DNA from 3 places in the Methylobacillus flagellatus KT genome. Region 3 is predicted to be linked to each of the others. Evidence: riboswitches for the same ligand, from Rfam matches in the RefSeq annotation. Region 3 holds a riboswitch; each other region holds the start of a gene.
The links. Region 3 has a riboswitch for thiamine pyrophosphate ahead of thiC (phosphomethylpyrimidine synthase ThiC). Riboswitches for the same ligand answer to the same signal wherever they lie in the genome.
Positions count from the first base shown of each region.

Region 1: another riboswitch for thiamine pyrophosphate. It lies ahead of MFLA_RS09130 (sodium:solute symporter family transporter); the one in region 3 lies ahead of thiC (phosphomethylpyrimidine synthase ThiC).
Region 2: another riboswitch for thiamine pyrophosphate. It lies ahead of MFLA_RS10175 (TonB-dependent siderophore receptor); the one in region 3 lies ahead of thiC (phosphomethylpyrimidine synthase ThiC).

Region 1 covers NC_007947.1:1,919,972-1,927,502, forward strand. The annotation lists gene MFLA_RS09120 (LLM class flavin-dependent oxidoreductase) at 1-503, opposite strand, end outside; gene MFLA_RS09125 (3-oxoacyl-ACP reductase) at 692-1,477, opposite strand; TPP riboswitch at 1,522-1,632, opposite strand; TPP riboswitch at 1,823-1,926, shown strand; gene MFLA_RS09130 (sodium:solute symporter family transporter) at 1,974-3,425, shown strand; gene MFLA_RS09135 (mechanosensitive ion channel) at 3,545-5,029, shown strand; gene MFLA_RS09140 (protein adenylyltransferase SelO) at 5,311-6,867, opposite strand; gene MFLA_RS09145 (LLM class flavin-dependent oxidoreductase) at 7,216-7,531, shown strand, end outside.
Region 2 covers NC_007947.1:2,126,654-2,134,184, reverse strand. The annotation lists gene adh (aldehyde dehydrogenase) at 1-998, shown strand, start outside; gene MFLA_RS10180 (DUF779 domain-containing protein) at 1,089-1,463, shown strand; gene MFLA_RS10175 (TonB-dependent siderophore receptor) at 1,601-3,760, opposite strand; TPP riboswitch at 3,834-3,932, opposite strand; gene MFLA_RS10170 (SulP family inorganic anion transporter) at 4,025-5,671, opposite strand; gene MFLA_RS10165 (di-heme oxidoredictase family protein) at 5,832-7,184, opposite strand; gene MFLA_RS10160 (ABC transporter substrate-binding protein) at 7,190-7,531, opposite strand, start outside.
Region 3 covers NC_007947.1:2,712,200-2,719,730, forward strand. The annotation lists gene MFLA_RS12900 (pseudouridine synthase) at 1-274, opposite strand, end outside; gene thiC (phosphomethylpyrimidine synthase ThiC) at 378-2,264, opposite strand; TPP riboswitch at 2,334-2,444, opposite strand; gene MFLA_RS12910 (protein-L-isoaspartate O-methyltransferase family protein) at 2,615-3,271, shown strand; gene MFLA_RS12915 (efflux RND transporter periplasmic adaptor subunit) at 3,644-4,735, shown strand; gene MFLA_RS12920 (efflux RND transporter permease subunit) at 4,732-7,531, shown strand, end outside.

The sequences.
Region 1 (7,531 bases), 790 kb from region 3:
TCGTTGAGCAGCGCACCATCGTCCCAGCTATCCCACAACTGCAGCACCGCCTGGATGAACTCTTCTGCCCGGGCATAGCGCTCAGCATGGCCAGGCATGGCTTCATAGCCGTGATTTCGGGCCTCGACGTCGAACATGGACGTCACCACGTTCCAGCCCGCGCGCCCACCGGAAATATGGTCAAGCGAAGCCATCAGCCGTGCGGCATGGAATGGTGTGAAGAAGGTGCTGGAAATCGTGCTCACCAAGCCGATGTGCCGGGTGGCGCGGCTGATGGCCGTAAGCATGGTCACCGGTTCGAGAAACCAGCGTGGACCATCGGTGATGTTGTTGGTGGCATGGCCGTCGGCAAAGAACACGGCGTCCAGCTTGCCACGCTCGGCCAGCTGCGCCATTTCCTCGTAATAGCGGATATCACCAAGCCGCTCGACCTGGGAATCCGGGTGGCGCCAGGCCGCATTGTGGTGGCCGCAGCCGAACAGGAACAAGTTGATGTGCATCATGGCAGAACAAAAGCCTCTTTAGTGAATTCGATCATGACAGGCGCTGAGTCAGCGGATAGCATATTGACGCGAGCAAGAATGGCTGGAAAAAAGCTTAGCAGCGATCCTGGCTAGACGACTTGCCGCAGGCAGCGCAAGAAATAACGCCAGAGCTGGGCAACAACGCCAGAAAAATGGCGTCAGCCATCCTAATTCTTGACCAGCCCGCCATCCACCACCAGGTTCTGCCCCGTCACCGCGCGCGACCAGGGCGAAGCGAAGAACAGCACCGCGTCGGCGAACTCTTCCGGCGTAGTAACGCGGCGCAAGGGTGTGCTCGCGGCAATCAGGTCAAATACGGCATCCGGTGTGGCAGCAGAGGCGTCAGTCGTGCGCAGCAGGCCGCCCGACACCATGTTGACCGTGATGCCATCAGGCCCCAGATCCTGCGCCAGGGTGCGCGTGAGGGAAAGCAGCGCTGCCTTGGCGGCGGTGTAATCATGGTAAGGCACTACCGGGTTCTGGAACAGGTTGGTGCCGATATTGATCACCCGGCCGCCGCCCTGCGCACGCATGCCAGGCAAACAGGCCTGGACGGTATTAAGGGCACCGCGCACCACACCCTCAAATTGCTGCTGCAACTCTTCCCATGCCAGCTCATGCGCATGCGACCGCGCATCGCCGTTGAACTTGAAGTCAGGCAGGGCGTTGTTCACGATGGTGGTTACGGTCTTGCCGAAATGCGCCTGCGCCTGCTCCACCATCGCCCGCACGGCAACGGCATCACTCACGTCCGCCCGGATCGCCAAGGCCCGCCCCGGCGCTTCATCTGCCAAGGCCTCGGCGGCTTCCGCACTGTGAAGATAGTTGACGACCACACTTGCCCCCTGACCAAGGAAGGCGCGAGCGATATGCCGCCCCAGCCCACGGCCTGCGCCGGTGACGAGCACGAGTTGTTCTTGAATCGGGAGTAGCGATGAAGATGGATTGCCCATGTAATTCCTTTGCAATGGTCCATGGCAAGGGAATACATGGCAGCGCAAACTGCGACAGGCATTCCTCCGCCAGTATGATCTGGATCAGGTATACGGGTGTGTTCTCAGCCCTGACTGAATTGAATCATTCAAACAAGGCACCCCGTGCCGAAGAGTGGCTAACAAAACTCTCCTGACGTTGTTGTGCTCTGCCTTGCCGTACTATTTGTACGGTCTGCGGCAGAGCGCCCAGTCAGGATCGCTTGGCTGAGTTTTATTTAGCCACTCTGAGGCCGAACCATACCATGAAACATGAATTATCCGCATGTCTTCATCGCACACTGGAAGAATATCGCTATAATTCCAGACCTAACCTAGGGGAGCCGCTTGCGGCTGAGAAATGACAACCGTCATGACCCTTAATACTTGATCCAGACCATGCTGGCGAAAGGAAGGAAACAACGCATTCGATGTGCGTGCTCCTTGTCGTTCGCCGATTACCAGGAGTCACCACGCAATGCTCAGTACACAAGCCGTTTTCACCTGGCTGGTCTTTTTCGCCGCCATTTTCGCCATCGCTGGCATAGCTTATTCACGCAGGTTCCGCGGCAATCTTGAGGAATACATCGTCGCGCGTAATAGCCAGGGTACGCTGGCCAGTATCATGACCCTGCTGGCCTCGTCGCTGGGCGCATGGATATTGTTCTCGCCTGCGCAGGCAGCGACCTGGGGCGGCCTGACTGCCGTGATCGGCTATGCTATTGGCGCCATGTCGCCCCGACTTGCCATGATCCCGCTCGGCAAGCGCATGCGCGAGCTGATGCCCAGCGGTCACTCGCTGACTGAATTCCTCATCGCCCGCTACGGCAAGCCCATGTACCTGCTTGCGCTGACCATCATGCTGTTCTACCTGTTCATCGCCATGAGCGCCGAGATCACCGCCATCGCCAAGATGGTCACGCTGCTCGCGCCGGTGCCGCTCTGGGCCACTGCTGCCATCGTGCTCGGCTTCACGCTGCTCTACACCACCTACGGCGGCCTCCGTGCCTCCATCTTCACCGACAAGGTGCAGATCGTCATCATCATCCCGCTGTTGGCCGCGCTGGTCTTCATCGGATGGCAGGCGACCGGCGGCATTGCCCCGATCGCGGAAAAGCTGCAGCACACCGCGCCGCAGTTGATCGACCTGGAGGATATCGGCGGCATCAAGGCCGGGCTCACCTTCTTTGTCGCCATCCTGCTCACCGGCATCTTCCACCAAGGCAACTGGCAGCGCATCTACTCCGCCAAGGACATCCCTACCATGCGCAACGGCTTCCTGCTCGGCGGCATTCTCGTCGTGCCCTTCATCTTCATCATGGGCTTGTTCGGACTGGCCTTCATGGCAATGACACCGGACGGCGACAGCTCAGTGGCGTTGTTCAGCGTGATCATGCCCAATATCCCGCTCTGGTTGGCCGTCGCCCTGATTCCGCTGGGCATCTCGCTGGTCATGTGCAGCGTGGACACGGCCATCAGCGCCATCTCCAGCATCGTGGCGGTTGATATCGGCCGCGTCATGCCCAGAAGTAGCGCAGCCAGCCTGATGCGCCTGTCGCGCTGGCTGGTCCTGCTGGTTGCGATTCCCGTGCTGGTCGTCGCCGCGCAAGGCTACAGCGTGCTCTACCTGTTCCTGCTGGCAGACCTGCTCTGCGCAGCGGCAGCGTTTCCGGTGTTCTTTGGCCTGTTCAGCCGCTCCCACACCGGCCGCGAAGCCGTCACAGGCACCGTGGCAGGACTCGCCGCAGGCCTGTTCATGTTTCCGATGCCTTACCAGCCGGTGACACATTTGCTGGAGTCCTTCCTGCTTGCTGCCCTGGCCCCGGTTGTCGTGATTACCCTCATGCGCTTGCTCAAGCGCCGAAAACAGCATTTCGACCTGACCACGCTCAACGGCAGCGTCCGTAAACTGGATGGGGGACAGCTTTAAGGTAGCAAGGACTTGTTGACAAACCCTTCCCAGCACAGCCATCATCAAACCATTGAATACCGAATATTGTCATTGAAAACAATCGAATAGTGTCATCTATACGAAAATAGGAGGTTCGCATGAATACACAATGGAACAATGTGTGGAGCACGGTGCAAGCCGGACTCGGCGACAATATGCTCCAGTTGCTGGGCGCGCTGGCCATCCTCGTATTGGGCTGGCTGTTCGCCGTACTGGTACGAGCCGGCGTGCGACGCGGTCTCGGCATGGCAGATCTGAACCGCCGCTTTGCGCAGATGACCGGTCAGACCGGGAAAATTGTGGATATCGAAAAAGGCGTCGCCATCAGCCTGTTCTGGATAGTATTGCTGTTTACCTTTGTCGCGGTGCTCAATTCGCTCGACTTGGCGATGGTATCCGACCCGTTCGCCGCACTGCTCACCGAAATGTTCGCCTATGCGCCGCGCATCCTTGCAGCGCTGGTGCTGGCATTGATCGGCTGGCTGCTGGCCAGCTTGGTACGCGCCATCATCACGCGCGTGCTGGCGAAAACCACGCTGGATGAAAGGCTGGCCGAGCATGCAGGCATGGCACCTATCAGTGACAGCCTGGCACAGGCCCTATTCTGGCTGGTGATCCTGCTGTTCGTGCCAGCCGTGCTGGGCGCGCTGCAGTTGCAGGGCCTGCTCGATCCGCTGCGCGACATGGTAGGCCGGGTACTCGACATCCTGCCCAATGCAGTCGCCGCACTGGTGATCGGTAGCGTTGGCTGGATCGTCGCCACGGTGCTGCGCAACCTTGTCAGCAACCTGCTGCGCACCGCTGGCGCCGACAATCTCGGCCAACGCGCCGGCATAGCGGAAACTCTGCGCCTGTCGCACGTGGGCGGATTGATAGTGTTCATTGCAGTCTTCCTGCCCTCACTGATCGCCGCACTCGACGCTCTGCGCATCGAGGCGATTTCCCGCCCGGCCACCGAGATGCTGAGCATGTTCCTCGCCGCCGTGCCACACATCATCGCCGCTGGCCTGATCCTGGGACTCACCTGGCTGGTGGGCTCATTCGCAGCGCGCTTGCTGGCCAGCCTGCTGCATACCCTCGGCTTCGACGCCCTGCCTGCACGCATCGGCCTCGGCCATGCCTTTGAAGGGAAATCTGCCTCGGGCCTCGTTGGCAAGATCGCGTTGTTCTTTGCCATGCTGTTCGCCACGGTGGAAGCGGCCAACCAGCTTGGCTTCCTCCAGGTCAGCGACATCATCGCCACCTTCATACGCTTTGGTGGTGATGTGCTGCTCGGCTCGGTGATTCTGGTGGTCGGCTTCTGGCTGGCAGGGCTGGCACATGAAGCCATCGACCGCGCTACCGGCCCCAACAGCCGCGGCCTGGCACGCATTGCCCGTTTCGCCATCCTCGGCCTGGTAGTGGCCATGGGCCTACGCGCCATGGGCATTGCCGACGACATCGTCAACTTGGCATTCGGGCTGACACTGGGCGCCATCGCAGTGGCCGTTGCCCTCTCCTTCGGCCTGGGGGGACGTGAGGCGGCTGGCAAGCTCATGGATCATTGGCTGTCGAAATTCATCGACGACGACAAGCAGAATTAAGTCCATCTGGATCACCGCCTTACCTATTCAGGCAGAAGCCGTTCAGCAAAGCTGGGCGGCTTTTTTTGCACATTCCCAGCCGATGTTGCGCCCTTGTCCCTGCCAGATAGCGAGAGGATAGGCTAGACCATATGGCGTGTATCGTTTCTCTGTTGTCGAAAGTAAGAATGTCAAACGAGAAGTTTGCGGCAAGTGCGATCAATCCCACACTTGGCTGCGCCATTCCGCATCATTGGGGCGATCAGGCGCGGTCAGACATTCACTCGTGGAAAAAGCTTGAATCAAGAACTACACGATAGCATCGAACACCCGGCCTTGTGCCTGGCCCAATCCGGTCTCAGGGCAGCAAAACGCTCCTTGCCCGGCTGCTCATCATAAGGCTTTCGCAGCACGTCCATCAACGCTTCTATCATGCTGGTATCGCCGGTGTCGGCCAGGTCTATGGCCTGCTGGGCAAGATAATTGCGCAGCACGTAACGCGGATTGACCCGGTTCATCGCCTCACGCCGCTCCGCTGGGTCGCGCCCGTCCGCCAGAGTCGCCTGCGCGTATTGCCCCAGCCAGTCGCTGAACCTGGGCTTGAATGTTTCCCACAATGCGGGACTGTAAGCCGCGCTCTGCAGTATGCCCAAGTCGGGCTGAGCGGCATCTACCAATGCCAGCTTGCGGAAAAATTCAGTCATGTCGATTTCGGCCTGGGTCATGAGGCCGAATACTTCATTGAGCAAAGGCTCATACTCGTCGCGCCATGCACTGAAACCGAACTTGGCAGCCAGCACGGCGCCCCATTCGTTGTTGTAGGCCTGGTCATACAGCATGAGACCTTCGTCGTAGATTTCGCGCTCCGGCTTCAAGGTATAGAGCGCCTGCGCCAGGCGCTCCAGGTTCCAGCGCGCAATGTCGGGCTGGCGGCCGAAGCAATAGCGGCGGCCCGCCGCATCGGTGGTATTGGGGGTCCAGCCCGGGTCGAAATTGTCCACCCATCCGTAGGGGCCGTAATCGATGGTCAGGCCGAGGATGGACATATTGTCGGTGTTCATCACGCCATGCACGAAACCCACGCGCATCCATTGCGCGATCAGGCGCGCCGTGCGTACGCAGATGATCGCAAACCATTCAGCCAACCGTTCCTCTTCCGGGTAATTCCTCAGTTCGGGAAAATCGCGGTCAATGGTGAAGTCCACCAGCTTTTGCAGGGTTTGCTTGTCATCACGCATGGCAAATATCTCGAAATTGCCGAAACGGATGAACGAGGGCGAGACCCGGCAAACAATCGCGCCTTTTTCTGCCTGGGGATGGCCGTCGTAGAACATGTCGCGGATCACGACATCGCCGGTCTGCACCAAGCTCAGGGCGCGTGTCGTCGGGATTCCCAAGTGGTGCATGGCCTCGCTGCAGAGGAATTCGCGCACCGAGGAGCGCAGCACTGCGCGCCCGTCCGCCATACGGGAATATGGCGTGACGCCTGCCCCCTTGAGCTGCAGCTCCCAACGCTGCCCTTGGCGGTTGACCACCTCGCCCAGGCTGATGGCCCGGCCATCTCCCAGCTGCCCTGCCCAATGGCCGAACTGGTGCCCGCCATAGCAAGCCGCATAAGGCTCCATGCCGGGCATCAGGCCATTGCCTGCCAATGCGTCAACCCATGCCGGGGAGCGGATCTCTTCCTCGCTCAGCTCCAGCGCCTCCAGCATTTCGTGGGAATACGCCAACAACTTGGGCGATGATACCGAGGTCGGCATCACGCGGGACCAGCAAGCGCCATATACCTGACGCAACTGGTTACTGGTTTCCGGGTCTCCCGGCAGTTCCCGCAGGAAACGGTTATCAAAAGTGAGCATAGTCAAATCATCAATTCAGGGGGCAGAAGAAAAAGAAAAGCTTATGAGGATGACAGTTTTCAGCATTGTATGTTCTCCTGCTGCAGAAGTTAATCTGGAAACTTGCCTGGGGAAACAGGCCAAATGAGTTCATGCATGGCGCAACAGCCGCTGGGAACAACCGGCACGATCCAGCCTAGCCGGCCCGGGCCCGGAGCGTTGTCTTGACACAAAGCGCGTTTTCTAGCCAATCCCTGGGCTCTCTTACGAACTTCCCCCAGGCATCGTTATTGCCGGTGCATAATCAGGCTTGCAAAGAACCTCAGGCACACATGCCTGTCTTCCACAATAATCCCACGACACTTGCACATGATGATTCCATTTTCCATCCTTGACCTCTGCCCCATCGTTCAAGGCAGCACGCCTGCGCAGGCGTTCAGCAACTCCGTCGAGCTGGCGCAGCTCGGCGAAACGCTGGGTTATCGTCGCTTCTGGCTGGCGGAACACCACAACATGCCCGGCATCGCCAGCGCTGCGACGGCTGTCGTCATTGGCCATGTCGCCGGCCATACCCAGACAATCCGCGTCGGTGCCGGCGGCATCATGCTGCCCAACCATGCTCCGCTGGCGATTGCTGAGCAATTCGGCACGCTGGAATCGCTCTATCCCGGACGCATTGACCTCG
Region 2 (7,531 bases), 590 kb from region 3:
TGGCCCCAGCGCTGGCTGCGGGCAATTGTATCGTCATGAAACCTGCTGAGCAGACGCCGGCGTCGATTTTGGTTGTCATGGAGCTGATAGGCGATCTATTGCCTCCCGGCGTGCTGAATGTGGTGAATGGCCATGGCGTCGAGGCGGGAAAGGCGCTTGCAACCAGTCCGCGTATCGCCAAGATTGCCTTCACCGGCTCCACCTCCGTTGGCCGACTGATCATGCAATACGCGAGCCAGAACTTGATTCCGGTGACACTCGAGCTTGGCGGCAAGTCTCCCAATATCTTCTTTGAAGATGTGATGGATAAGGACGATGCCTATTTCGATAAGGCACTGGAAGGTTTTACCCTGTTCGCATTGAACCAAGGCGAAATCTGCACCTGTCCTAGCCGTGCACTGATCCAGGAGTCCATCTACGAACAGTTCATCGAGCGTGCGATCAAGCGTGTCAAGGCGATCAAACAGGGCAGTCCACTGGACAAGTCCACAATGATCGGGGCGCAGGCTTCCAGCGAGCAGGTAGAGATCATCATGTCCTATATCAAGTTGGGACTGGAAGAGGGCGCACAGTTGCTGACCGGCGGAAATGCAACCAAGCTGCCAGGCGACCTGAGCGAAGGCTACTATATCGAGCCAACCGTGTTCAAGGGCCACAACAAGATGCGCATTTTCCAGGAAGAAATCTTCGGGCCGGTTTTGTCTGTTACGACTTTCAAGGACGAGAAGGAAGCGCTGGAAATCGCCAATGACACCATGTACGGCCTGGGTGCAGGTTTATGGACCCGTGACGGCAGCCGTGCTTACCGTGTTGGTCGCGGGATCCAGGCCGGCCGCGTCTGGACCAATTGCTACCACTTGTATCCAGCGCACGCTGCATTCGGCGGTTATAAGCAGTCCGGCATTGGCCGCGAGAACCACCGCATGATGCTGGATCATTACCAGCAAACCAAGAATCTCCTGGTCAGTTACAGCCCCAATGCATTGGGCTTTTTCTAGGATAGCCCGAGGTTAAGGGAATGGACGCCTGGGTTGGCTGGTCTAACCCAGGCGTTTTTCTTTCTGCATCTCTTGGTCTGGAGGATGAATATGAGCGCGAGCCGGATAGTGGCCACCCCAGCGGCAGCCGCATTGATCGATGAGTTGAAGGCCAGGCATGGCAGCTTGATGTTCCATCAGTCAGGTGGCTGCTGTGAAGGCAGTGCACCCATGTGCCTGCAGGAGGGAGAGTTCTTGCTGGGGGCATCAGATGTCAAGGTGGGAACGGTGCATGGTGTGCCGTTCTACATGAACAAGACCCAGTTTGAATATTGGCAGCATACACATTTGACGCTGGATGCCATTGCCGGTCACGGTGGCATGTTTTCACTGGAGCAGGCGACAGGGAAGCATTTCCTCATCCATTCCCGGTTGTTCACGGATGAGGAGTTGCAGGATCTGGAGCCTGTGGAGCAGTGTGGGTGATGGCGGCCCGGCTCGGGGCACCGTTGACGGTAGCTCTGGCCGCCATCACGTCGCAACTATTTTTCTGCAACAGGTTGGATTGACATGAACCGCATGCTCCTAGAGATGCTGCTCCAAGGAACAATCTGCTGCGCGGGTTAGAAATCGATTTGCGCGGACAGGCGGAAGATGCGCGGTGCACCGGGAATCAGGTAGCCGCCGAATGCGCTGGACGCATCTCCCCAATAGAACTTGTTGAATACGTTGTCTACGCCAAAGCGGAAGGTGGTTGCTGTATTGCCGAGCTTGGTAGTATAGGCGCCGCCCAGGTTCAGGACATGGTAGCCCTCCACTTTTCTGTTCAATGCCGCAATCTCGTTGCTTGGCGCGAAGGCCTTGCTACTTGAATAAATCCATGCCGCGTTCAGCTTGAGCGCAGGCAAGCCAGGCCAGGTATATTCGCTGTACAGCGCAGACCTGAACCTCGGTACATTGCCGGCTTGTTTGTCTTCGATACGGTCATCGCCCGTGCCTTCGGCCCTTGCCTGCAAGGCGGTGACGCTGGCGCTCAGCGCCCAGTTGCGAGTGACGCGTCCTTGGGCGGCAAATTCAAGGCCACGGTTGACCTGCGTGCCATTGACGACGTAGGTGGGTGTGGCATCCACATATTCATTCTTGCGCTTGATCTCGAATACGGCGGCAGATACACTGACGCTCGGTGTCACTTCCGCTTTCACGCCGAACTCGACTTGCCTGGACTTGTTGGGATCCATGATGACTTCTGCGTTAGTCGTGCCTGTGGGTGCCGTACCGCCTGGCTCCAGGCCTTGTGAGTAGGCACCATACACCGCCAGTTCCGGCTGCAGCTTGTAAACCAGCGCGAGGTTGGGCAAGACAAAATCGTCATCCGTGCGGTGCGTCAACACCCCTGATGAGTTGAACTGATCACGCTTGAACTGTACATAACGCACGCCGGCATGCAGCTTGAGCTGGTTGGTCAGGGACATTACATCCTGCACGAACAGTGCGCGCTCTTCATCCTTACGACGCAAACGCACGGGGTTGACGTCGGCAAGTGGGAAGTTGTCATAGTAGACGGGCGCGTAGATATTGCTTTCACCCACATAGTTGTACACATAGTCGGCAAAATGATCGCGACGGTTCAGCGTCGACAGGCCGGCAATGAGCTCATGGTGTACGCTGGCTGTCGTGAAGTTGCCTTGCAGCAGAGCCTGGGTGGCGGTGATCGAGCGCTTGTCGTTCTTGCGGCGCAAGTCATACATCGAATAGCTGCCGTCGCTGCAGAAACCGACTATCAGTCCTTGCGTCTGGCAGCCTGAAGGCAAGGTCACGGCATCATCGCGATGCAGGGTCGATTGGTTGGCCTGCAGGGTGGTATGCCAGTGGTCATTCAACTCATAATTGAACTTCAGCCCGATATTGTAGCTATCATCCACCACTGGCCGGCTCCAGGATTGATCGTTGAGCATTTGTTTGGCACTGACACCGGTCGGGATTCTTTGCTCCGGCCCCAGCAGCTGAAATCCCGGCACGGTCAGCTGTGACTTGTGCTGGTAGTCGAGATCAAGCTGCAGCAATGCCCGGGGACTGAGGTGAAAATCGAATGCCCCAGAAATGAAGTTGCGGTTGCCGGTCGAGCCATCGACATAAGATTTGATGTCTTCCGCTGCGGCATTGATGCGATAACCGAAGATACCATCTTCTGAGCGGCCACTCAGGTCGACGGCGCCGTATACCGTACCGCGTTCGCGAACTTCGAATGTTGCCGAACGCAATGGGACGTCGGTAGGGCGCTTGGTCACATAGTTGATTATACCGCCTGATGAAGCAATCCCTGCCTGCATTCCTGCAAGGCCCTTGAGAATCTCGATGCGCTCCTTGTTTTCCATGGGCACCATGGCTTGCGCAAGAATCACCATGCCATCCTTGCGGTAGTTGGCGCCTTGATTAAGCACAAATCCACGGATGGCAAACCAGTCTGCCAGCCCGACCGCATTGTAGGAGTTCTGTACGCTGGCATCCCATTTCACCGCATCAGTGGCGGAGCGTATGCTGCGATCCTGCATTTGCTCATGGGTGATCACGTTGATGGAAGCTGGCGTGTCCAGCAAGGATGCTTCGGGAAAGCTGCCGACACTGGCGCGGCGTGCCGGGCTGCCGGCAGGCGCGGAGGTGACGACGGTCTCAGGTAGTGATGGGTGATCGGCCTTGCTGGCATCCTGGGCTTGGGCTGCCGGTGAAAATACGCAGGCGATAGCCAGCATGTTGATGTGTGGACGGAAAGTAGAGGCAGGCATGGTGTGCGTTCACTCGCGTTAGGGACAGGCACGCGCAGGAACGGACGAAAAGCCCCAGATAGGCAGAATGGACCTTAGTGGCTTTGCGCTTTCCTACGCTGGCATTATCCAGTTCAGGTTCAAGGGTATATCTCACCAGAAGATTGGCTCTTCAGGACCCCTAGCGTGGCGGCTATCTTAACAAAGATGATGAAGATAGCGCCAATTTTTTTATGTCCAGCGACAGCCTGGGATGGGGCGGGCTGGATACCATCGCAGACTGTGTCAACCAGGCAAGGGCGAGGAAGGTGCCTCCTGCCATAGTAAGTGCAGGTGGGGCAGCACATGATGCGGGCCTATCTGGCCGATAATCCCCGAGCGGCGCAGCTTCTCCAGAATATTGGGCCTGGCTTCCACAATCACTAGTCGAATATTGTGTTGCTTGCATGTATCCAGCAGGTTCCACAACGCCTGCAGACCGGTAGCATCCATGATCGGCACGCGCGCCATACGCAGCACGATGGTGTCGGTGTTCTCGCCTATGGTTTGCAGGCGGCGCTGCAGGTGCTCGGCCGCTCCAAAGAAAAAAGGTCCTTCCAGGCGGTATACCAGTGTGCCCGGCGGCAGGTGCCATGCATGCGGGCCATATTCCTGCTGCAAGTCGTCATCACTCAGCTGCGTCACATTCACCGTGTCCGCCATGCGTTTCATGAACAGCAGTGCGGCAAGTACGACGCCGATATTGACGGCAATGACCAGGTCGCTGAATACGGTAAGCAGGAAAGTGATCAGCAGCACGGCGACATCCGCCCGCGGCGCAGTCCTGGCAATATGCAGGAAGCGATGGACTTCGCTCATGTTATAGGCCACCACGAACAAGATGGCCGCCAGCGCCGCCAGGGGAGCATTCACGGCCAATGGGGCCAGCAAGACCACGATCAACACCAGAGTGACGGCATGTACGATGCCGGACAACGGGCTGTTGGCTCCGTTGCGGATGTTGGTGGCGGTACGCGCCAGCGCGCCGGTGGCGGCAAAGCCGCCAAACAATGGCGAGGCGATATTGGCAATGCCTTGTCCAATCAGCTCCTGGTTCGGCTGGTGGCGTGTTCCTGCCATATTGTCCGCCACGACGGCTGACAGCAGTGATTCGATGGCGCCCAACAATGCAATAGTGAACGCTGGGCCGATCAGCTCGATCATGACAGCGGGGCCGATGCCTTCGGGGAGGGAAAAATGCGGTAATGCCTGCGGAATGCCGCCGAATGCGCTGCCAATGGTAGCAACTTGCTGAAATTGGAAGACGGACTGCACGACAGTGGCTGCCACGATGGCGACCAGGGGACCAGGAATCTTTTTCAAGTACCGGTTGGACAGGACCAGCACTGCCAGCGTGAACGCGCCAAGTAATGAAGTCTGCCATTGCAGCTGCGGCAGCGCTTCGACCAGGTGCAACAGCTTTTCATGAAAATGATGCGATGCTTGTGGAGCAAGGCCAAAAAAATCCTGCCACTGCCCTACGAAAATAATGACGGCGATTCCGCTGGTAAAGCCGATGATCACAGGTTCCGGGATATACCGAATCACGCTTCCCATGCGTGCCAGCCCCATGAGCAACAGCATTGCGCCTGCCATCAGGGTGGCGATCTGCAGGCCGGCAATGCCATATTTCGCTGTAATGCCGGAGAGAATGACGATGAATGCCCCCGTCGGCCCGGTAATCTGCAGCCGGCTGCCGCCGAACAGGGAGGCGAGTGTGCCTGCCACTATCGCCGTATATAACCCTTGTTCAGGCTTGGCGCCGGAGGCGATCGCAAAGGCCATGGCCAGCGGAAGGGCCACAACGCCGACGATCAATCCGGACATGATGTTGCGGGACCAATATTGACGAGAGAGCAGGCCGGCGTGCTTGGCTTCGAGAATGGCGATCATGATATCAGTGCGTGTAAAGAAATCTGCGGACAAACATATGATAATCCTTTCGCAGCAAGCCTATACCGGAGATTAAGGACCGCTGACAAAACCTGGTCGCTTGGACGAGCTCGTACTCACTGCGGCAGAGCGCTTAGTCAGGGGCGTTGCGTCGAACTTGTTAAAGCGACTCGATGAAGTCGAGCAGCGATTGCCTGTCCTCGGGAGACATCTGTTGCACCATGTCGCGGGCCTCCTGCGCTTCACCACCATGCCACAGGATGGCTTCCAATATCGTCCTGGCACGGCCATCGTGCAGGAAGCCTGCATTCGGCTCCACCTTTTTTGCCAGGCCGATTCCCCAGAGCGGAGGGGTGCGCCACTCGCTGCCGCTGGCGGAAAAATCAGGCCGATGGTCTGCCAGCCCTGGCCCCATATCATGTAACAGCAAGTCTGTGTAAGGGGCAATGGTCAGGTTGCCCAGCGGCGCCAGCCTGGGAAATTCACCAGTCTTGATTGCGGGCAGGTGGCAGGCTGCACACTGGGCCTGGCGGAACAGCATTGCGCCCTGTTGCACGCGGGGATCCTCTTGGCGGCGCGGGGAGGGTGCGGCTAGCGCCAATTGGTAGAATTCCATGTGTGCGAGCTGGGTGGTCGAAATTTCCGGATGGCCTGGGGTGGGAGCTTGCCTGCAGGCTGTCTGACGCTCGGCGCAGTTGCCTTGCGGGAACAGGTGCGAGCTTAAGCCCATGTCTCCTGCCAAGGCGCTGGCCGTTTGCTCTCGCAGCGTGGCGACATTGGCTTTCCAGCCAAAACGCCCGATGACCTGCTGCTGTCGTTCCACGCTCCAAACGCGGTTTACCCGCCCTTTGATCCGCCCGGGCTTGGGGGTGTTCTGCAATGCAAGCAAGCTGTTGTCCGCAATCGCCTCGAGCAGGCCCATGCCATAGATGGCAGGCGCAATGCGGGCCGAGGTTTGAATGTCATGAGGAAGTGGGCCGTAGGCTAAGCTGCTGAAGCTCAATACTGGCTTGCGCAGGCGGATGGCCTCACCTCCATTCAGCACCACGATGATATCTTCGTAATGCAAGCGGGCTCGGCCTTCAGCTTCGATACCAGGGGCGCCGAACTCCTGTAATTGGTCGCCATAGGCTGGATGTGGCAGGGGCGCGCCCGTGTGTGTTTTTCCCGGCAGGCTCAGGCGCACGAGCATGGCGCGCATGGACTCTTCAGGCGAGCCGGGTGCAAAGCCCCGGCCATTCTTGGCATGACAGGCAATGCAGGAATTACGGTTGTATAAAGGCCCTAGGCCGGCAATCTCATTGTCCACGGCAGGTGAAATGATCCAGCTTTGCCTGACCAGGCTGCGGCCTTGCAGGAATTGCTGCCTCTGCTCATCAGACAGCGGGCCGATGGCGCGTGTATAGGCTTCCCGGCTGATGTCATTCGTCATGACCTGCGCCTGCTCGGTGCCGAGGGTCAGGCTGGAAAACAGGGCAATGAAAACGAGCGGGAATGACAGGGCGTTGCGCATTGCACTCAATAGGTTGTCGCAATGCGTGCAGCTTCTTCATAGCGGTCATGCATGATGTGCCGCCAATGATCGGCCTCGACCGGATCCAGTGACGTGATCGATTCTGCCCCAGCTTCATCAATCGGCAGGGTATTCAGCAATTGCCTGGCTTTCACCACATTCAGTGCGTCTGCCCCGAGCTGCCTGCTGGCCTCCCGGATGGCGCTGAGGGCATGCTGCAGCGAGGCATGGTTACGTGTGATGATGGCATCAAACAAGGCATTGATGATGTCCTGGCGCGCAAGTCCCCGCCGGGTGTCATATACGAACACGGGATTGTTCTCGAAAGGGTTGAAGTAGTCTGCGGG
Region 3 (7,531 bases):
CTTGCTTGCGATCTTGCTGGCTGGCAGAGACTGGCGACTTTGCTGGCCTTGCCGGGAGTTTGCCAGCCACTTGATGAGGGGCCGCGCTAGGCCGCGCTTTTCGTTCTTTTTCGGGGCCAGGCCCGGCTTCGACGTCTCTTGCCGTGGATGCCTTGGCGATATACTCCGGCACCGTCGTACGCGACCGCTTGGCGGGGTCCGCCCTGCGCACCGGCGGCTTGCCGGGAGCCTTAGGCGGAGTTGCCGCACCGGGTTTCAATTTAAGTGTGGTCATTATGCGATTTTAGCATAGCTGCAACCGCTATCCTGAATCCCACTAGGCGGCCTTCCATGTATGCACAATGAAAAAACAGGCATCCGTGTGTTTTGTCGGTTTCTTAAACCTTCTGATAAACCTCGCTGCCGCGCTTAACGAACTCGATCGCCTTTTCCTGCATGCCCTTGCTCAGCGCCGCCTGCTCGTCCACACCCAGCTTGTTGGCATATTCGCGCACGTCCTGGGTAATTTTCATTGAACAAAAGTGCGGACCGCACATGGAGCAGAAGTGCGCCTGCTTGGCCCCTTCCTGCGGCAGGGTCTCGTCGTGGAATTCCTTGGCTTTCTCCGGATCGAGGCCGAGGTTGAACTGGTCCTCCCACCGGAACTCGAAACGTGCCTTGGACAGGGCGTTGTCGCGAATCTGAGCGCCGGGGTGGCCTTTGGCCAGGTCGGCGGCGTGCGCGGCAATCTTGTAGGTGACGATGCCGACGCGCACGTCTTCCTTATCCGGCAGGCCCAGGTGCTCCTTCGGCGTGACGTAGCACAGCATCGCGCAACCGTACCAGCCTATCATCGCGGCGCCGATGCCGGAGGTGATGTGGTCGTAGCCGGGTGCGATATCGGTGGTCAAAGGTCCCAGAGTATAGAACGGGGCCTCGCCGCAATGCTCCAGCTGTAAGTCCATGTTTTCCTTGATCATGTGCATGGGTACGTGGCCAGGGCCTTCGATCATGGTCTGCACGTCATGCTTCCAGGCGATCCGGGTCAATTCACCCAAGGTTCTCAGCTCAGCAAACTGGGCTTCATCATTGGCATCGTAGATCGAGCCGGGACGCAGGCCGTCGCCGAGCGAGAAGCTGACATCGTAGGCCTTCATGATGTCGCAAATTTCCTCGAAATGCTCGTAGAGGAAAGACTCCTTATGGTGCGCCAGGCACCACTTCGCCATGATGGAGCCGCCGCGCGAGACGATGCCGGTCATGCGCCTGGCGGTCATCGGAATGTACTGCAAACGCACGCCGGCATGGATGGTGAAATAATCCACGCCCTGCTCCGCCTGCTCGATCAAGGTATCGCGAAAGATTTCCCAAGTCAGGTCTTCGGCCTTGCCGTTGACCTTTTCCAGCGCCTGGTAGATAGGCACGGTGCCGATCGGCACGGGTGAATTGCGGATGATCCACTCGCGCGTTTCGTGGATGTTCTTGCCGGTGGACAGGTCCATCACGGTATCGCCGCCCCAGCGGGTGCCCCAGACCATCTTCTCGACTTCTTCGCCTATGCTTGAGCTGACGGCGGAATTGCCGATATTGGCATTGATCTTCACGAGGAAATTGCGGCCGATGATCATCGGCTCGATTTCGGGGTGGTTGATATTGGCAGGAATGATTGCCCGGCCGCGCGCCACTTCGTCCCGGACGAACTCAGGCGTGATGATTTCAGGAATGGAAGCGCCGAAATGCTGCCCGGCATGCTGGGTCTGCAACAGTTCGCTCATGCCTTCGCGGCGCTGGTTCTCGCGGATGGCGATGAACTCCATCTCCGGAGTAATGATGCCTTGGCGCGCATAGTGCATCTGCGTCACGTTCCTGCCTGCCTTGGCACGCAACGGTTTGCGATGCAGGTTGAAGCGCATGTCGGCCAGCTTGGGATCGTGCAGCCGTTCCAGGCCATAGCTGGAAGTCGGCCCGTCCAGTTGCTCGGTATCGCCGCGCTCGGCAATCCAGCCAGCGCGCAGGGCCGGCAAACCGTTGCGGATGTCGATCTGCACATCCGGGTCAGTGTAAGGACCGGAAGTGTCGTAGACAATCACCGGCGGGTTCTTCTCGGCGCCGAATGCCGATGGCGTATCGGACAGGCTGATCTCGCGGAAAGGAACGCGGATGTCGGGGCGCGAGCCTTCGATATAGATCTTGCGGGAATTGGTAAAAGGCTGCGTTGCGCCCGGATCGACCTGGGCGGTGGCATTGAGGAAATTCTGCTGCAGGTTTTTGTCGGTGGCGTTCATTCAAGTCTCCAAAATGCGGGAAGCGTTTTGGAGTACCGACAGGGGAATAAAAAAATAGAAACCACCCCATCAAACCAAACTGCGCTTCCCTACGGTGGGATAATCCACATCAGGTTCAAAGGGTAATTCTCACTGCCATTGCATGCCTCAGCGTGCAACAGCAGACCCCTAGCGATGGAAGGAATGTACGTTAAAACCCTGATTCGATCAAGATTATTGTGGACGATGCACAGTTGATGCAGAGCATCATGTGCCTAAAGCTGGCAGGTCACGCGATCCAGCTTGAAACTCTGCCGTCTGGCGCTATAATCGGCAAACCGATAGCCATGCGATGGATAAGGACAATTGCGATGCACCATGATGTAGAACAAGCCCGCTTCAACATGATAGAGCAGCAGATCCGCCCCTGGGAGGTGCTTGACGGCACCGTGCTCGACCTTTTGGGCCGCGTGCCGCGCGAAGCGTTTGTCCCCGAGCAATATCGCGGCCTGGCGTTTGCCGATATCGAAATCCCCATCGGCTTCGGCCAGACCATGCTTTCCCCCAAGATGGAAGGCCGCATCCTGCAATCGCTGGAAATCAAGCCAACCGATAAAGTCCTGGAAATCGGCACCGGCAGCGGCTACTTCACCGCCCTGCTTGCCTCACTTGCGCAAGAGGTGCACAGCGTCGAGATCAATGCCGAACTCAGCAATCAAGCGCATCTCAAGCTGCTTCAGCAGCAAATCCACAATGTGACGCTGCATATAGGAGACGGCGCACGTGGGTGGCCGGGCAATGCCCCCTATGACGTGATCGTCTTCACCGGTTCACTGGCCCTGCCGCCGCTGATAAACGATCAGTTGCGCGTCGGCGGCAGGTTGTTCGCCGTCATTGGCGAGCCCCCCGTGATGGAGGCCACCATCATGCGCCGCATCAGCGAAGATGCGGTACGCCAGGACGTGATTTTCGAAACCACGCTTCCTCAGCTCGAGAACGCCCCCCAGCCGGAAAAATTCGATTTCTAGGAATATGGACCGGCACCTGGGTGCCTAGGTGCCATATCTCCGAGATATGACACACTACCCTGTGCACCCGTTCTTTATCATCCGCGCGCCTGCACATCCTGTCCATTGCCTTGGCACCTTTGCTGAAACTATCGATAGACACCGCTCAGCTAACATTATTTAATAATCATCCTTGATGATCCCTATCCTTCCAGCCTATGCTCCCTAGCATCAACAACTTGTCGGAATGCCAGGCGCCGGCTGATCCTCAGTGCCGCCTGAAAGCGATTGCTATGGCATGGGTGTCGCCATCATGCGCGGGAACAAGCCAGCGCATGGCCTGCATGTCCACCCAGTGATCCAGGCCTCCATCCCCAGCATGTAGGTATCGATATGCCGTTATTACTTTCGAGCACACCACTTCACTCATGGCTGTTAGCCATCTCCGTTTCCCTGCTGGTCGCTTGCCACAAGCCGGCACCCGAGGCGCCGCCACCACGGCCCGCCCTCGTCATGCAGCTCACCGACCTGCATACCGACCATGGCCAGTGGCTGACGGGAGAAGTGCGTCCTCGCTATGAATCGGCGCAGGGCTTTCGTATCGCAGGCAAGATCATCCAGCGTCACGTGGAAGTCGGTGACCATGTCAAGAAAGGCCAAATGCTGGCAAGGCTGGATGCCGAGGATAACCAGCTCTCGCTGGCCTCGGCCCAGGCCGCACTGCAGTCCGCAGAAGCGCAATTGGCCTTGGCCGAAGCCGACAGCAAACGCCAACGGCAACTATTCGAGAAGCGCTTCATTTCCGCAGCCGCCCTGGACACGGTGGAAACGCGCCTGAAGTCTAGCCTGGCACAGGTAATGCAGGCTCAGGCGCAGGTCAGGGTAGCCAGCAATCAGGCACAATACACGACACTGGCAGCGGAACGCGATGGCATCGTGACGGCCATCGACGCAGAACCGGGACAGGTCGTGAGCGCCGGGCAGGTGATTGCCCGGGTGGCAGTGCCTGACGAGCTTGAAGTACAGATCGCCATTCCCGAATCCCGTCTAGAGAACCTGGAACCGGGAGCGCCGGCCATCATCCGCCTTTGGTCGAACCGCGACCAGGTCTACCAGGGGCGCATCAGGGAAATCGCTCCTGCGGCCGACCCGGCAACCCGTACCTTCAGGACCAAGGTATCGCTGCTCAATGCCGACGAGAAAGTACAAATCGGCATGACGGCAGGTGTCAGGCTGGAGCGCCAGGAGCAGGCGTTCGTCCTGCCCAGCACAGCCGTGTCGCAACAACATGGAGAGGCGCAGGTATGGGTGATGGATGCGAACAATCGCGTGCATGCGCAGCAAGTGGACATTGGTGGCTACAGCGAACAAGGGGTCAGCATTGTATCCGGGCTCAAAGGCGATGAGACCCTTGTCGTCACCGGCATTCACACCCTCACTGAAGGGCAAGCGGTCACGCCGCTCAGGACAGAAATCAATCAATGAGTGAGCGCCTACCTTTTAATCTATCTCGCTGGGCACTGACGCATCGCAGCCTGGTGCTTTACTTTATGCTGGTGCTGACGCTGGCCGGCATGCTGGCCTACACCAAGCTCGGGCAGTCGGAGGACCCGCCCTTCACGTTCAAAGTCATGGTGGTCCGCACAATGTGGCCAGGGGCCAGCACCCACGAAGTGGAGCAACAGGTCACTGACAAACTCGAAAAGAAGCTGCAGGAGCTGCCCCACCTCGATATCCTGCGCAGTTACTCACGCCCAGGCGAGTCCCTGATTTTCATTCTGGCCAAGGACTCGACGCCACCCTCCGCCGTGCCGGACGTCTGGTATCAGGCAAGAAAAAAAGTCGGCGATATCCGCAATACATTGCCCGACGGCATTCAAGGCCCGTTCTTCAATGACGAATTCGGCGACGTCTACGGCAACCTCTACGCCCTGCATGGCGAAGGCTACGACTATGCGAGGTTGAAGGAACAGGCAGAATCCATCCGCGGCGAGTTGCTCAAGATCAAGGATGTCGCCAAGGTGGAGTTTTTCGGTGAACAACCGCAGCGCATCTATGTCGAGCTGGCCAATGCCAAGCTGGCGACGCTGGGCATTGGCATCAGCACCCTGCTGGAGACATTGCAACAGCAGAATCAGGTCAATAGCGCCGGTGCCTACGACAGCGGGCCGGAGCATATACGGCTAGCGGTCAGCGGTCGCTTCGACCGCCTGGATGAACTACGCGAGTTGAAACTCTGCGCCAACGGCAATGAGTTCCGCCTTGGCGACATCGCCAAGGTCTACCGCGGATTCGAAGACCCGCCCACTGCGCGGGTACGCTACATGGGCAAGGCAACCTTGCTGCTCGGCGTCGCCATGAATGACGGCGGCGATATCATCCAGCTCGGCCAATCGTTGGATGAGGCCGTCGCGCGCATCGATGCCCAGTTGCCGGTCGGCCTCAGTCTCGACACCGTCTCATCCCAGCCCCGTGCCGTGATCCGTTCCGTCGATGACTTCGTCCACTCGCTGGTCGAGGCGCTAGTCATCGTGCTCGGGGTCAGCCTGCTGTCCCTAGGCCTGCGCACTGGAATCGTGGTCGCCATCGTGATTCCAGTCGTCCTCGCCATCACCTTCCTGTTCATGAAAATATTTGGCGTGGGCCTGCACAAGATTTCACTGGGCGCATTGATCCTTGCCCTGGGGCTGCTGGTGGATGACGCGATTATCGCGGTGGAAATGATGTCGTCAAAAATGGAGCAGGGCTGGGAGCGCATGAAGGCCGCCTCTTTCGCCTTCACTTCCACCGCCATCCCCATGCTCACAGGCACGCTGGTCACCGTGGCTGGCTTCCTGCCCATCGCGACAGCCGCGTCCTCCACGGGCGAATACACGCGTTCCATTTTCCAGGTGTCGGCGATTGCCTTGATCGCATCATGGGTAGCCGCCGTGATCTTCGTCCCCTACCTCGGCTACTACCTGTTGCCCGACTACAGGCAGCAGGCGGCCAAACCCCCTTCACGCATGACACGCTGGCTGCAACGCATCGCCCCAACCATCAGCCGACGCCTCGCTAACCGCAAGCAGCGCCACTTGCAGCACATGGCAGCGGGCGAGCATACCGATTTCTACGACTCGCCCTTCTATCGGCGCTTGCGCAGCCTCATTACCCAATGCGTGCACCATCGCTGGATTGTCATCATCGTCACAGTGTCGCTGTTCATCGCCTCGGTCGCGGGCTTCGGGCTGGTGCAGCAGCAGTTCTTCCCGGATTCCACCCGACCAGAGCTGATCGTCGACCTGCGCCTGGCGGAAGGCGCTTCCTACGCCGCGACCGATGCCGAGGTGAAAAAGCTGGAACAATGGCTGCAAGGGCAATCCGGCATCGAAAACTACGTGGCCTATATCGGCAGCGGCAGTCCACGCTTCTATCTGCCGCTTGACCAGCAATTGTCGCAACGCAGCTTCGCCCAGTTCGTCATCCTGACGGCAGGCAATGCCGAGCGCGAGGCGTTGCGCGGCAAACTGCTGCACCTGTTCAATACCGACTTCCCCGCGCTCCGGGCTTCGGTATTGCGCCTGGAAAATGGTCCGCCAGTCGGCTTTCCCGTACAGTTCCGCGTATCTGGCCCCAATGTGGACAACATCCGCGACATCAGCCACCAGGTGGCCGACATCATGCGGCGCAACCCCAGCCTCAGCAATGTGCAGCTGGACTGGGAAGAGCCCAGTAAAGTCATGAAGATCGAAGTGGATCAATCCAAGGCCAGGCTGCTGGGTGTCAGCTCCACCGATATTGCCAACCTGCTCAATGCCGCCATGCGCGGACTGTACGTCACCGAATTCCGTGAAGGCATCGAGCGCATCGACCTGGTGCTACGCGGCGACACGCTGGAACGCACCCATCTTTCACACCTCCCTGAACTCATGGTGCCCACCAGCACCGGCACCAGTGTGCCGCTGTCGCAGCTGGCAACCCTGACTCCGGGTTTCGAGGATGCCGTGATCTGGCGCCGCAACCGCATGCCCACCATCACGGTGCGCGCCAACCTGATCGGCGACCTGCAGGCGCCGGTAGTCTCCGGCCAGGTCGAGCAGCAGCTGGTCGAATTACGCCAGCGCCTGCCCCTGGGCTACAGCCTGGAGACAGGCGGCGCAGCGGAAGAGTCGGCAAAGGGCGGTCAATCCGTGGCAGCGGGCGTACCGCTATTCATCTTTGCCGTGCTCACCATCCTCATGCTGCAACTGCAAAGCCTTTCCCGCACTTTCCTCGTGGTACTGACCGCGCCGCTCGGGCTGA